2 regions of the Streptomyces sp. NPDC050617 genome follow, and region 1 is predicted to be linked to the other one. Evidence: riboswitches for the same ligand, from Rfam matches in the RefSeq annotation. Region 1 holds a riboswitch; the other holds the start of a gene.
What was found. Region 1 has a riboswitch for cobalamin ahead of AB0I49_RS22230 (prenyltransferase/squalene oxidase repeat-containing protein). Riboswitches for the same ligand answer to the same signal wherever they lie in the genome.

Region 2: it holds a riboswitch for cobalamin, as region 1 does, so the genes downstream of both, AB0I49_RS10450 (CoA-acylating methylmalonate-semialdehyde dehydrogenase) here and AB0I49_RS22230 (prenyltransferase/squalene oxidase repeat-containing protein) in region 1, are expected to answer to the same signal.

Annotation. Positions count from the first base shown of each region.
Region 1 covers NZ_JBFAIS010000016.1:166,821-173,960, forward strand. The annotation lists gene lanKC (class III lanthionine synthetase LanKC) at 1-1,284, opposite strand, end outside; gene AB0I49_RS22215 (ferredoxin) at 1,474-1,707, opposite strand; gene AB0I49_RS22220 (aldehyde dehydrogenase) at 1,707-3,167, opposite strand; gene AB0I49_RS22225 (MBL fold metallo-hydrolase) at 3,324-4,367, shown strand; cobalamin riboswitch at 4,426-4,571, shown strand; gene AB0I49_RS22230 (prenyltransferase/squalene oxidase repeat-containing protein) at 4,758-6,032, shown strand; gene AB0I49_RS22235 (SCO2322 family protein) at 6,029-6,694, shown strand; gene AB0I49_RS22240 (CbiQ family ECF transporter T component) at 6,778-7,140, shown strand, end outside.
Region 2 covers NZ_JBFAIS010000006.1:57,476-64,615, forward strand. The annotation lists gene AB0I49_RS10450 (CoA-acylating methylmalonate-semialdehyde dehydrogenase) at 1-1,421, opposite strand, end outside; cobalamin riboswitch at 1,660-1,845, opposite strand; cobalamin riboswitch at 1,952-2,170, shown strand; gene metE (5-methyltetrahydropteroyltriglutamate--homocysteine S-methyltransferase) at 2,332-4,650, shown strand; gene AB0I49_RS10460 (phospholipase) at 4,855-5,844, shown strand; gene AB0I49_RS10465 (carbohydrate kinase family protein) at 5,952-6,827, opposite strand.

The DNA of each region.
Region 1 (7,140 bases):
GACGTCGAAGCCGCGGCGGTCGGCGGGGGCGATGAAGCCGGGGTGGGCGACGGCCTGCCGGTGGTTCTCGTCCACGTGCGCGGCCGTCTCGAAGTCGAGGAGCATCACGGACTCCTCGTCGGGCGCGACCATGATGTTGAACATGTGCAGGTCGTTGAAGACCACGTCACGGCTGTGCACGGCGGCGACGGCCGCCCGTACCGCGCCGTGGACGCGCAGCGCCCACCGCGTGTAGCCGGCGACGGCCTCGGGGTCCGGGGCGGCGCCGATCAGGGGGTGGCGGCGCGCGTAGAACGAGTTGAGGGTGGTGCCTTCGAGGTGGTCCATGACCAGGAAGCGGTGGTCGCCGAGGGTGAACCAGTCCCGCACCTCGGGGGCCACGCCGAGGCCGGTCAGCCGTTCCAGGGCGGCCTTCTCGCGTTCCAGGCGGGTGACGGCGTCGGCCCGGTCGGCGGCGAGCCCGGCGTGCGGCCGGGCCTCCTTGAGGACGACCTTCGCGCCGGTGCGGGTGTCCACCCCGGCGTAGACGCCGCCGCCGTTGGAGAAGTGCAGCGCCTTCTCGATGCGGTACGGCAGGTCGGTGGTGGTCGTGGCGTTGCGGGCGGCGAGCTGCGGTTCGAGGAAGGCGGGGAGTGTCACCCAGTCCGGCACGTGGAAGGCCGGGTCCCGGCGGTCCGGGACGAGCTGTCCGTCCGCGTTCTCGATGGCCGAGACGAGAGAGCCGGTGGCGTCGAGACAGTAGCGGGGCGCGAAACCGCCGTATCTGACGTACAGCGGGCCGTCGTTCCAGCGCAGGTCGGAGAGGATGTACGGGCCGGTTTCGCCGGCCAGCAGCGCGCCCAATTCCTCAAGAATGACGTGGAATTGCCGGTCGTCGGCCGGGTAGATGGTGACGAATTTCCCGCTGGAGCCGCGCGGCGCGTACTTGGAGTTCCGCAAATGGAGCGGGCGTGGGCCGGGTACGAACTTGAAGGGAATGGCGCGGGGCACGCAGTAGTCCCATACCTTCGCGGCGGTCTTCTCGGCGTTTTCCAGACACGCGGAGACATGGACCTTCCAGCCCTGCGACGGCCTTCCGGGAAGGGATTTCCCCTCCGGGGTCACGGGGCTGACGTGGAGCCAGTCCCCGGAGAGGAAGGACCGCCACCCTTCGGGGACCACGCGTTGGGCGGCCTCGTAGAGCGGGCCGGATCCACCGGTTCCGGGGGCCGCGGCGGAGAGTCGGTCCGGGGTCTCGTAGAAGTACTTGTCGGCAAGGCAGAAGACCTCGTACCGCTTGTCCACCGGACCCCCCTCGACGACGTTGCATCGAGATTTCCACGCCGTCGGGGGAACTGACAGTCACGGTTGTCATGAAGCGGCCGTGCGGAACTCACAAGTAACCGCTAGTACGCGCTAGTAGGTGCGGGAAAGCACGAGTCGGCACGTACGGGCAAGCACGGGCCGGTGAGTACGGACAGGCGCGGACGGGCGCTATTCCTCGGGCGGGAATACCGCCTCCCCGCTGGCGAGATCCGTGATGGCGATGGCCTCGACGGGACAGCTCTCGGCCGCGGCGAGCACGGATTCCGAGGCGTCCCGTTCGGCGTCCACCGGGTGCGACTGGCGCGCCGCGTCGAGCCGGAACGCCTCGGGCGCGGCGCCCGCGCACATGCCGGAGCCGATGCACACGCCCCGGTCGACCTCGACGTGCCAGCGGTCGCTCATCAGCTGTCCCCGTAGCCCGCGGGCAGGTGGATCATCTTGTGCTCCAGGTACTCCGAGAACCCCTCGGGCCCGAACTCCCGGCCCAGGCCGGAGTTCTTGTAGCCGCCGAACGGGCCGAGCATGTCGAGGCTGAAGGTGTTCACGCAGTACGTGCCGGTGCGCACCCGGCGCGCGACGTCGATGCCGCGCTCGACGTCGGCGGTCCAGACGCTGCCGGACAGCCCGTAGTCGGAGTCGTTGGCGATCCGCACCGCCTCCTCCTCCCCCTCGTACGGCAGCAGGCAGACGACCGGCCCGAAGATCTCCTCGCGGGCGATCCGCATGGAGTTGGCGACGTCGCCGAAGAGCGTCGGCTCCACGTACCAGCCCGTCTCCTGGTCTGCCGGCCGCCCGCCCCCGGTGAGGAGCTTGGCGCCCTCCTGCTGCCCGATGGCGATGTAGTCCAGCGACCGCTGCCGCTGCCGGCGCGCGACGAGCGGGCCGACCTCGGTGGCGGCGTCCATCGGGTCGCCCACCACGAGCGCGCCCGCGGCGGCGGCGAGCCGCTCCGCGATCTCGTCGTAGCGGGCGCGGGGCGCGAGCACGCGGGTCTGGGCCACGCACGCCTGCCCGTTGTTCATCCAGGCGCTCGGCACGATCCCGGCGACGGCCGCGTCCAGATCGGCGTCGGGCAGGATGACGGCGGCCGACTTGCCGCCGAGTTCGAGGGTGACGCGGGTCAGGTTGCGGGCGGCCACCTCCATGACGCGCCGCCCGGCCTCGACGGACCCGGTGAAGGAGACCTTGTCGACGCCGGGGTGGCCGACCAGGTACTCGCTGACCTCCCGGCCGGCAGGCAGGACCGACAGCACCCCGCGCGGCAGCCCCGCCTCGGCGGCGATCTCGGCCAGCACGTACGCGTCCAGCGGCGTCTCCGGCGACGGCTTGAGCACCACCGAGCAGCCGGCGAGCAGCGCGGGCGCGAGCTTCGCGGCGGCCACGAACTGCGGCACGTTCCACGGCACCACGGCCGCCACCACGCCGACCGGCTCGCGCCGCACCAGCAGCGGCCCGAGCACTCCGGCCCGCCGCTCCTCGTACGGGAAGTCGCGCGCGACGGTGATCGCGCAGTCCCAGACCATCATCGCGCCGAGCGCCTGCGCGAGGACGCTCCAGGAGGACGGGGAGCCGTTCTGGGCCGAGATGAGCCGGGCGATCTCCTCGTGGCGCGCGGCGACGGCGTCCTTGATGCGGGTGACGACCTCGATGCGCTCGTCCAGGGTGCGGTTCGCCCAGACCCCGGAGTCGAAGGAGGCGCGGGCGGCGGCGACCGCCTTGTCGACGTCCGCGCGCGTGGCGTGCGGCACCCTGCCGATGACCTGCTCCGTGTGCGGCGAGACGACCTCGATGACGTCCCGGCCTGCCGGATCGGTCAACTCGCCGCCGATGAAGAGCTGTCCGTGCTCGATGAGGTCGCTCATGTGTGAGCCTCCCGCGGGTTGGCTTGGCCCCTGCCCGTACGGCCGCCGGTGCCGGCAACCGTTCTGACGCTGCATCAGAACTGATACCAGTTCTAGTTATAGTGGGCAATGGATCCGACGCGGGACGCGGCGGACCACGGTGAGAGGGGACCCGGCATGGCACGCGTCACGGACCACGGCGGCGGGGTCTGGTCCATCCCCGTCCCCATACCGGACAACCCCCTCGGGCACACCCTCATATACCTCCTCGACACCGACGACGGCCCCGTCCTCATCGACACCGGATGGGACGACCCCGACTCCTGGGACGCGCTCGCCACCGGGCTCGCGGAGTGCGGCACGGCCGCCTCCGAACTGCGCGGCGTGCTCATCACCCACCACCACCCCGACCACCACGGCCTCTCCGGGCGGGTCCGCGAGGAGTCGGGGGCGTGGATCGCCATGCACGCCGCCGACGCGGACGTGGTGCGGCGCACGCGCGAGGCGGAGCCCGCGCGCTGGCTCGGCTACCTCGTCGACAAGCTCGCCGCCGCGGGCGCGCCCGACGACCACCTCGCCCCGCTGACGGCCGCGCTCGCCGAAGGGCGCGCCCGCCCCCTCCCCGGGCAGCGGGCCGCGCTGCCCGACCGGGCCATCGAGCCGGGCGAACTCCTCGACCTCCCCGGCCGCCGGCTCCGCGCCGTCTGGACCCCCGGCCACACGCCCGGCCACGTCTGCCTCCACCTCGAAGAGGCCCACCCCGCCGGGCGGCCCGGCCACGGCCGGCTCTTCTCCGGCGACCACCTGCTGCCGGGCATCACGCCGCACATCGGCCTGTACGAGGACCCGGAAGCCGAGGAGGCCACCTCCATCGACCCGCTCGGCGACTACCTCGCCTCCCTCGAACGCGTCGCCGCCCTCGCCCCCGCCGAGGTGCTCCCCGCCCATCAGCACCCCTTCGCCGACGCCCCCGGCCGCGTGCGCGAACTCCTCGACCACCACCGCTCCCGCCTCGCCGGCCTGCGCGAACTGCTCGCCGCCCCCAGGACGCCCTGGCAGCTCGCCGCGGCCATGGAGTGGAACCGCCCCTGGGCCGACATCCCCTACACCTCCCGCAACATCGCCGTCTCCGAGGCGGAGGCCCACCTGCGGCGGCTCGTGAAGCTCGGCCACGCGGAGGCGGTGCCGGGGAGCGGGCCCGTCACGTACCGGGCGGTATGAGGCACGTACGCCAGGAGGCCCCGGCCCGCCCGTCAGCGGAACGGGCGGGACCCGCCCGTTAGAGTGTTCTGCACAACTTCATCCCGCCTCGCCACGGGGAAAGCCGGTGCGACTCCGGCGCTGACCCGCAACCGTGAGTGCGGCCGTAGCCCCGCGCGTACGGCCGTACGAGCCGGAGCACCCGCGATGGGGCGAACAGGCTCCCGGAGCCGGACGCGTCCGCCTGGCGGCGGCGCCCGGCGACCGGCACCGTCGAGGTATACGGAGCTGAGCCCGGTGCCACCGCGCGGTCCGACGACAGCGCGCGGGTGGGCGGCCGTGCACGGCTGTGTACCACCCACCGCTGTGCAGCACCCACCGTTGCGACCTTCACCGAGAGGCACCGACCCCATGGCCCCCTCCCCCGCCGTCCACGCGCGCCGCGGCGCCGCGGCTCTGGCCGCCGCCGCCCTGCTGAGCGCGGCCGCGGCCCCCGCCGCCTCCGCCGATTCGCCGCCCCCGGCGGCGCCGGGGCTGTACGGGACGACGAACCCGCAGTTCGACGGCGTGTTCCGGCAGTCCCTGGCCTTCCTCGCGCAGGATTCGGTGGGCGTCACGCCCGCCAAGTCGGCCGTGGACTGGCTGGCCGGGCAGCAGTGCGCGGACGGCGGCTTCGCCGGGTACCGCGCCGACACCGGCACGCCCTGCGACGCGAAGAAGGGCGAGTTCACCGACGCCACGGCCGCCGCCGTGCAGGGGCTCGCCACGGTCGGCGGGCGCGGCGCCCAGGTGAAGAAGGGGCTCGACTGGCTCAAGTCCACGCAGAACGAGGACGGCGGCTGGGGCGCGCAGCCCGGCAACCCCAGCAACGCCAACTCCACCGCGACGGCCGTCGGCGCGTACGCGGCGGCCGGCCAGGACCCGGCGAAGGCCACGGCCAAGGGCGGCAAGACCCCGTACGACGCGCTGCTCTCCTTCCAGCTCGGCTGCGACGCCAAGGAGGGCGAGCGCGGGGCCTTCGCCTATCTGCCGCAGAAGGGGCAGCTGCTCGCCAACGACCTCGCGAGCGCGGCGGCGACGCTGGCCGCGACGGGCAAGGGGTATCTGGTCGAGCACCCGAGCGGCGGGGACAAGGCCCCGAAGCCGCTCGACTGCGCGAAGGGCGACGGCGACAAGGACAAGGCCAAGGCGGAGAACGCCGCCGCCGCGGCCGACGCCGGGTCCGCGTATCTGGCGGCGAAGCTCAGCGGCAGCGGTCAGCACCTGACCTCCGCCATGGACCCCAAGTCCGACAAGCCCGACTTCGGGGCCACCGCCGACGCGGTCGCCGCGCTCGCGGCGGGCGGCCACACCGACGCCGCCGGCAAGGCCATGGGGTGGCTGCGCGACGACAAGAACGGCGCCGCCGCCTGGGCCAAGGGCGACCCCGGCAAGCTCGCGAAGCTGATCCTGGCGGCCAAGGCGTCCGGTACGGACCCGCGCACCGTCGGCGGCGACCTCGTACAGCAGCTGAACGCGACCGGCCCGAAGCCGGAGGCGGCGGCGGACGCGTCGAAGAAGGACGCGAAGGACGAGAAGAAGGACGAGGGCGGGTTCGGCCTCTGGTGGTTCGTGGGCGTCTGCCTGGTGGCGGGCATCGGCGTCGGCTTCCTGCTCAGCGGCCGCAAGAAGAACCCGAAGCTGTGACGGGCCGCCTGCGCCGGGCGTCGGGCACGGCGCTGCTCGCCGGGGCGCTCGCCGTCCTGGGCGCCGCGCCCGCGCACGCGGACGGCTACCGCTACTGGTCGTTCTGGGAGAGCTCCGGCCAGGGGTGGACGTACGCCACGCAGGGCCCCTCGGTGGCGCGGCCCGACGACGGCGACACGCTCGGCTTCCGGTTCGCCGTCAGCCAGGACTCCTCGCAGGCCGCGAAGCCGCGCCGGGCGGCGGACTTCGGCGCGATCTGCGCGGACACCCCCGCCAAGGGCGGCAGCAAGCGCGTCGCCCTCGTCGTGGACTTCGGCACCGCCGCCGACGCGCCCGACGGCGGGACGCCGCCCCAGGCCCGTACAGCCTGCGCGCGCGTCGGCAGGGACGCCAGCGCAAGCGAGGCGCTGGCGGCGGTCGCGAAGCCGCTGCGCTACAACTCGGCGGCGCTGCTGTGCGCCATCGACGGCTACCCGAAGTCGGGGTGCGGCGAGCAGGTGGCCGACGGCGGGAAGAAGACCCCGGCGCCGGCCGAGACGACCGGCGCCGCGAAGAAGGACGACGGCGGAGGCGGCCCGTCCGCCGGGCTGATCGGCGGCGCCGCCGCCGTCGTCGCCCTCGGGGCCGCCGCCTGGTGGCAGGCGCGCCGCCGCCGCGGATGAAGCGGATGAAACGGCCGGAGCGCAGGACGCGGGCGGACGAGCACGAGGTGCGGTCGCCGCGCGGCCGTGCGGCGACCGAGGCCATGGGCCGCGCCCGTGCCCCGCTGGCCTCCCGGAGCGGCGCCCTGCACCCCGGCGCCTGGTGGCTGTGGGCGCTCGGGCTCGCCACGGCCGCCTCCCGTACGACCAATCCGCTGCTGCTGTGCCTGCTGGTCGGCGTCGCGGGGTATGTGGTGGCGGCGCGGCGCACGGACGCGCCGTGGGCGCGGTCGTACGGGGCGTTCCTCAAGCTGGGGCTGCTGGTGCTGGGCATCCGGCTGGTGTTCGCCGTCGTGCTGGGGTCCCCGATCCCCGGTACGCACACGATCGTCACCCTGCCCGAGGTGCCGCTGCCCGACTGGGCGCGCGGGGTGCGGATCGGCGGCCGGGTGACGGCGGAGGGGCTG
Region 2 (7,140 bases), on a different contig from region 1:
GTGTAGAAGCGGATGGCGTCGGGGCCGTGCTGGTTGAGGTCGCCGAAGCCGGACCGCTTCCAGCCGCCGAAGGTGTGGTAGGCGACGGGGACCGGGATGGGCACGTTGACGCCGATCATGCCGGTGTCCACGCGGCGGCTGAAGTCGCGGGCGGTGTCGCCGTCCCTGGTGAAGAGGGAGACGCCGTTGCCGTACGGGTGCTCGCTGGGCAGGCGGAGGGCTTCCTCGTAGTCGGCGGCGCGTACGACGCACAGGACGGGGCCGAAGATCTCCTCGCGGTAGATCCGCATCCGCGGGGTGACCCGGTCGAAGAGGGACGCGCCCGCGAAGAACCCGTTCTCGTGGCCGGGGAGGGTGAAGCCGCGGCCGTCGGCGACGAGTTCGGCGCCCTCGTTCACGCCGATGTCGACATAGCGGCGGACCCGGTCGAGCGCGTCGCGGCTCACCAGCGGCCCGAAGTCGGCCTCCGGGTCGTCGCTGCGGCCGATGCGCAGCGTGCCGACACGTTCCTTGAGGGCCGCGACCAGCCGGTCGGCCGTCTCCTCGCCGACGGGCACGGCCACCGAGATCGCCATGCACCGCTCGCCCGCGGATCCGTATCCGGCGCCGATGAGCGCGTCGACGGCCTGGTCGAGGTCGGCGTCCGGCATCACGATCATGTGGTTCTTGGCGCCGCCGAAGCACTGGGCGCGCTTGCCGTGGGCGGCGGCGGTGGCGTAGATGTGCGCGGCGACCGGGGTGGAGCCGACGAAGCCGAGCGCGCCGACCCGCGGGTCCTCCAGGAGGGTGTCGACGGCTTCCTTGCCGCCGTTGACGACGTTCAGGACGCCGGGCGGCAGGCCCGCCTCCAGGAACAGTTCGGCCAGCCGCAGCGGTACGGACGGGTCGCGCTCGGAGGGCTTGAGGATGAACGCGTTTCCGCAGGCCAGGGCGGGCGCGGCCTTCCACAGGGGGATCATCGCGGGGAAGTTGAAGGGGGTGATGCCGGCGGTCACGCCGATCGGGGCGCGCAGCGAGTGGACGTCGATGCCGGTGCCGGCGTTGTCCGTGAACTCGCCCTTGAGGAGATGCGGAATGCCGGCGGCGAACTCGACGACCTCCAGGCCGCGCTGGATGTCGCCGTGCGCGTCGGCCACGGTCTTGCCGTGCTCGGCCGACAGCAGCCGGGCCAGGGAGTCGCGCTCGCCCTCGACGAGCTGGAGGAAGCGCAGCAGGACGCGGGCGCGGCGCTGCGGGTTCCACTCGCCCCACTCCTGCTGCGCGGTGACCGCGTCGGCGATGGCCGTCTCGGTGTCGGCGCGGCCCGCGAGGGGGACGCGGGCCTGGACCGTACCGGTGTTGGGGTCGTACACGTCGCCGTGGAGGCCGGACGTGCCGGCGGTGTGCTCGCCGCCGATGAAGTGCGTGAGTTCGCGGACCATGGGTGCCTGCTCTCGTCAGGGGAGATCCGGGGACGGCGCGGCGGGCGGGCGGCGGGCGCACGGGTGGGTGCGCCGCCGCCGCGGGCCGCGGGACAGTGAGCATCGGGCCGCCGGACGGACGTCGGGGCCGCCGGGGCGCGAGGGTCTACGAGCGCGGGGTGGGTCGGGTGCGCTCCGCCGGATCACCAGGGTCGTGGGTACGGACCGGTGCCATGCGTGTCTGCTCCATCCTCGTGGACAACACGGAACATCCCGCGGCCGGTATCCTGACTCCCGGATCCCCGCGCGCCGCCCGTCTTCCCGGCAGACCTCGCCAGTGACGTGTGGATGGCGGCGCACTCCCCGGTCACAGTGGCGGGACCGTGTCGGATTCGCACCGGCTTCCCTGCACCGCGGACCTTGTGCCCCGAAGATATAGTTGGACGTCCTAGTAAGTCCACCCCCTCCGACGGCCGGCTCCCGACGCGCCCCGTGTCCCACATCACCTTCCGGGATGTGAACAGCGGTGCCCGGACAACCCCCTGACCTCTAGGCTGACCCTTGCAGCTGGTTCGCCCTGCCCGCCAGGCAGGCGCGTCGCAAGAGGGAACCCGGTGGGAATCCGGGACTGCCCCGCAGCGGTGAGCGGGAACGACCGCCGTCATACGCACTGGATCCGGCCACGGGTCCGGGAAGCGACGGCCAGTAGGAATCTGCCCCGGCAGATGTGCCCGCGAGTCCGAAGACCTGCCCGTTGCCCGTACGCGACCGATCGCGTACGGAAATCCCGGTGACCTCGTGGGCGGGTCGGCGTGCGTATCAGGCGGGACACCGCGCCGCTGACGCGCGTACGCCCGCCCGGTCCGTCACCCTTCGCGTCCGCGTCCCGCCGCCGGGATTCTCAAGGAGTCATCTCGCGAAGGAGATTTCCGTGACAGCGAAGTCCGCAGCCGCGGCAGCACGGGCCACCGTGTACGGCTATCCCCGCCAGGGCGCGAACCGCGAACTGAAGAAGGCCGTCGAGGGCTACTGGAAGGGCCGCGTCACCGCCGACGCGCTCCGGGAGACCGCCGCGGACCTGCGCCGCGCGAACTGGCGGCAGTTGGCCGACGCCGGCGTCCACGAGGTGCCGACCGGCGACTTCTCGTACTACGACCACGTCCTGGACACCAGCGTCATGGTCGGCGCCGTCCCCGCCCGGCACCGCGCCGCCGTCGACGCCGACCCGCTCGACGGCTACTTCGCCATGGCGCGCGGCAACCAGGACGTGGCGCCCCTTGAGATGACCAAGTGGTTCGACACCAACTACCACTACCTGGTGCCGGAGCTGGGTCCGGACACGGTCTTCGCCGCCGACTCCGCCAAGCAGGCCGCCGAGCTGACGGAGGCCCGCGCCCTCGGCCACACCCCGCGCCCCGTCCTCGTCGGCCCCGTCACGTATCTCCTGCTGGCCAAGCCCGCCCCCGGCGTCGCCGCCGGCTTCGAACCGCTCACCCTCCTCGACCGGCTGCTCCCCGTGTACGCGGAGATCCTCGCCGACCTGCGCGCGGCGGGTGCCGAGTGGGTGCAGCTGGACGAGCCCGCCCTCGTCCAGGACCGCACCCCGGCCGAACTGAACGCCGCCGCCCGCGCCTACCGCGACCTGGGCGCCCTCGCCGAACGGCCGAAGCTCCTCGTCGCCTCCTACTTCGACCGGCTCGGCGACGCGCTGCCCGTCCTCGCCAAGGCCCCGGTGGACGGCCTCGCGCTCGACCTCACCGAGGCCGCCGCCGCCAACCTGGACGACCTCGCCGCCGTCGGCGGGCTGCCCGGCAAGCGCCTGGTCGCGGGCGTCGTCAACGGCCGCAACATCTGGATCAACGACTTCGAGAAGTCCCTGTCCACCCTCGCCACCCTGCTCGGCCTCGCCGACCGCGTGGACGTGGCCGCCTCCTGCTCGCTCCTGCACGTGCCGATCGACGCGGCGGCCGAGCGCGACATCGACCCGCAGATCCTGCGCTGGCTGTCCTTCGCCCGGCAGAAGACGGCGGAGATCGTCACGCTCGCCCGCGGCCTCGCGCGCGGCACGGACACGATCGCCACCGAGATCGCCGCCAACCGGGCCGACCTGGCGTCCCGCGCCAACTCCCCGATCACGCGGGATCCGGCGGTGCGGGCCCGCGCCGCCGCCGTCACCGACGCGGACGGCCGCCGCTCGGCCCCGTACGAGCGGCGCGCCGCCGCCCAGCGCGCCCGCCTCGGGCTGCCGCTGCTGCCGACCACCACGATCGGATCGTTCCCGCAGACCGGCGAGTTGCGCGCCGCCCGCGCCGATCTGCGCGCGGGCCGCCTCGACACCGCCGGTTACGAGGAGCGCATCCGGAACGAGATCCGCGAGGTCCTCGCCTTCCAGGAGCGGGCGGGCATCGACGTCCTGGTGCACGGCGAGCCCGAACGCAACGACATGGTGCAGTACTTCGCCGAGCAGCTGACCGGCTACCTCGCCACCCAGCACGGCTGGGTGCAGTCGTACGGCACCCGCTATGTGCGCCCGCCGGTCCTCGCGGGCGACATCTCGCGCCCGGAGCCGATGACGGTGCGCTGGACCTCGTACGCGAACTCGCTCACCGACCGGCCCGTCAAGGGCATGCTCACGGGCCCGGTGACGATGCTCGCGTGGTCCTTCGTCCGCGACGACCAGCCGCTCGGCGACACCGCCCGGCAGGTGGCGCTCGCCCTGCGCGACGAGGTCGAGGACCTGGAGGCGGCGGGCACGTCGGTCATCCAGGTCGACGAGCCGGCGCTGCGCGAGACGCTCCCGCTGCGCGCCGCCGACCGCCCCGGCTATCTGGCCTGGGCCACCGAGTCCTTCCGCCTCACCACCGGCGGCGTGCGCCCGGCCACGCAGATCCATACGCACATGTGCTACGCCGAGTTCGGCGACATCGTGCAGGCCATCGACGACCTCGACGCCGACGTCATCAGCCTGGAGGCGGCCCGCTCCCATATGCAGGTCGCCCGCGAACTGGCCGCGCACGGCTACCCGCGCGAGGCCGGCCCCGGCGTCTACGACATCCACTCCCCGCGCGTCCCCTCCGTCGAGGAGGCTGCCGCCCTGCTGCGCAAGGGGCTGAAGGCCATCCCCGCCCAGCGCCTGTGGGTCAACCCCGACTGCGGCCTGAAGACCCGCGGCTGGCCCGAGACGCGCGCCTCGCTGGAGAACCTGGTCGCCGCCGCCCGCACGGTACGGGCGGAGCTTCCCGAGTCCTGACGCGGTGACGCGTCCGCGCCCGTCACCAGTGCCCCGGCGCACTGGTGACGGGCGCGGCCCTGGCACAACTCGCGCCGGAAAATGGCCATTTGTCCGTTAAAACGGACCGAGGATCGATCACTCTTACCACTTCAGGCGCTATATTCTCGCGATCGATGGACGGCTCGTCGCCGTCACGTCTCAGCAGCTTGAAGGAGTGCCTTCTTGAACACTCACCTTCGACACGCCGCCCGCCCCCGGAGAGTACTGGCGCTGTTGGCGGCGCTGTGCGCGCTCGTCGGCGCGACCGCGCTCGGCACGGGCCCGGCGTCGGCGGCCGACCAACGGCAGGCGATCTACGCCATCGCGCACCGGGTCGACACCCTGGGCGGCGTGGACGCCGCGATCGCCCACGGCGCCAACGCCATCGAGATCGACACCTGCGCCTGGTGGAATCCGAACGAATGGCGCGCGTGGCACGACTGCTCCTCGGCCGGCGACAACCGGTACGGCCCCACCTTCGACAGCATGGTCGACCGCATCCTCTCGCACGCCAAGGCGGGGCGCCGGCTGTCGCTGGTCTGGCTGGACATCAAGGACCCGAACTACTGCGGGGAGCAGCCGAACCGCACGTGCAGCGTCGCCGGGCTGCGCGACAAGGCGCAGCGGCTGACGGCCGCCGGCATCCAGGTGCTCTACGGCTTCTACGAGTACCACGGCGGCAGCACCCCGGACGTCGGCGGCCGGGGCTGGAAGAGCCTGGAGGGCAGGCTCGGCCCGCTGGAGGGCATCACGACAACCGGGTCCCGCGACAAGGTCACGGCCGCCTTCAACCAGTCCGGTTCCGGTTTCCCGAAGGGCCGCCGGGTGATGGACTACGGCGACACCGACATCACCAACGGCTTCGGCAACTGCACGGAGGCCACCTGGAACACGTGCGCGGAGCTGAAGAAGGGCGCCGCGGACCGCGCCGCCGGGCAGCTCGCGGCGACGCTGTCCTGGACGACCACCTACAACGACCCGTGGTACGTCGACAAACTGCTGGGCGACGCGCGGGTGGACGGCATCATCGCGGGCTACGGCGCCTTCACCGGAGTGCGCGACTACGACAACAGCTGGCAGTGCGCCAACTCCATCGGCCTCATCCGCGACTGGGTCGGCCGGCACAGCGGCACCCACCGCATGGCCGACAGCGGTGACCGCATGTTCCATTGACCGCATGTTCCACTGACCGCGTATGCCATGAGCGTCACCGGGCCGGAGCGCACCGCTCCGGCCCTTCACCGCTCCGGACCTTCACCCCTCCGGACCGGTGCGCGGGTCTACGCGCCGCGCGCGAGGTACGCCGTGACGGCCTCCCGGTCCGGCTGGCTCTCCCTGGCGCCGGGGCCCGTGCAGGACAGGCCCGCGGCGACGGAGGCGAAGGCCGCGGCGGCGGCCGGTTCCGCGCCGCGGTCCAGTTCGGCGAGGTAGCAGCCGACGAAGCAGTCGCCCGCCCCGGTGGCGTCGCGGACCCGCACCTCGATGGCGGCTCCGTCCCGCGTGCCGCCGTCCGGCGTGTGCAGCCGCCAGCCGCGGGCGCCGTCGGTGACCAGGAGATGCGTGCCGTTCGACACGGCGACCGCGCCGAGGTCCGGGCCGAGGAGCCGTTCGGCCTGCGCGCGTCCGATGATCGCGTGTTCCGCCGCCGACAGGGCGGCCCGCGCCGCCTCGGCGCTCTCGCAGCCGTCCAGGTCGACGACCGTGCGGACGCCCGTCGCGCCGTCCAGGAGGGCCGCCGCCCAGGGGAAGCGGTAGCCGTCGAGGTAGAGCCACCCGCCGCCGGCCTCGGCGCACCGCCGCACCACTTCCGCCACGTGGCGTCCGGTGAGTTCGTCGTCCTCGCTGATGACGGAGCGCTCGCCGTCCGGGGTGACGAGGATGACGGCGGTGGTGAGGCGGCCCCCGCGGGAGGTCCACGCCACGTCCACGCCCTCGGCGCCGAGGCCGTCCAGGAAGGCGGTGCTCAGCGCGTCGGGCCCGACGACCCCGGCGAACCGGGAGTCGGCGCCCATCCGCGCCGCCGCGGCCGCCGCGTTCGCGCCCATCCCGCCGTCGTGGCGCTCGATGCCGAGCGCCTGCACCCGGTCGCCCGCGCCGGGGAGGGCGGGCACGTTCACGGTGAGGTCGCTGTTGCCGTACCCACAGAAGACGATCATGAAAAAGGGCACCCCATTCGCTGTGGAACTGCCGCGCGGCAGCCCGTCGGGCCGCGGGGGCCGGCCGCCGCGCGGGCGGGCCGGGACAGCGCGGGACCAGGCAGCGACGTGCGGTCCTGAAACACCCGGCCGCCGACGGATCAAGGCCGCCCGGGGGCCGGTCGCCCGGCGGTCGCGCCGCCTCTGAGCAGCGGATCCGGGCCGTGGTGATGCACCGTAAGCGCGCTCCGGCGAGAACGTCAACGGGGTACGGGGAGCAACGCTGGGCGATCACCGATGCACACAAAGTCAATGGAGCGGACCCGTTGACCAA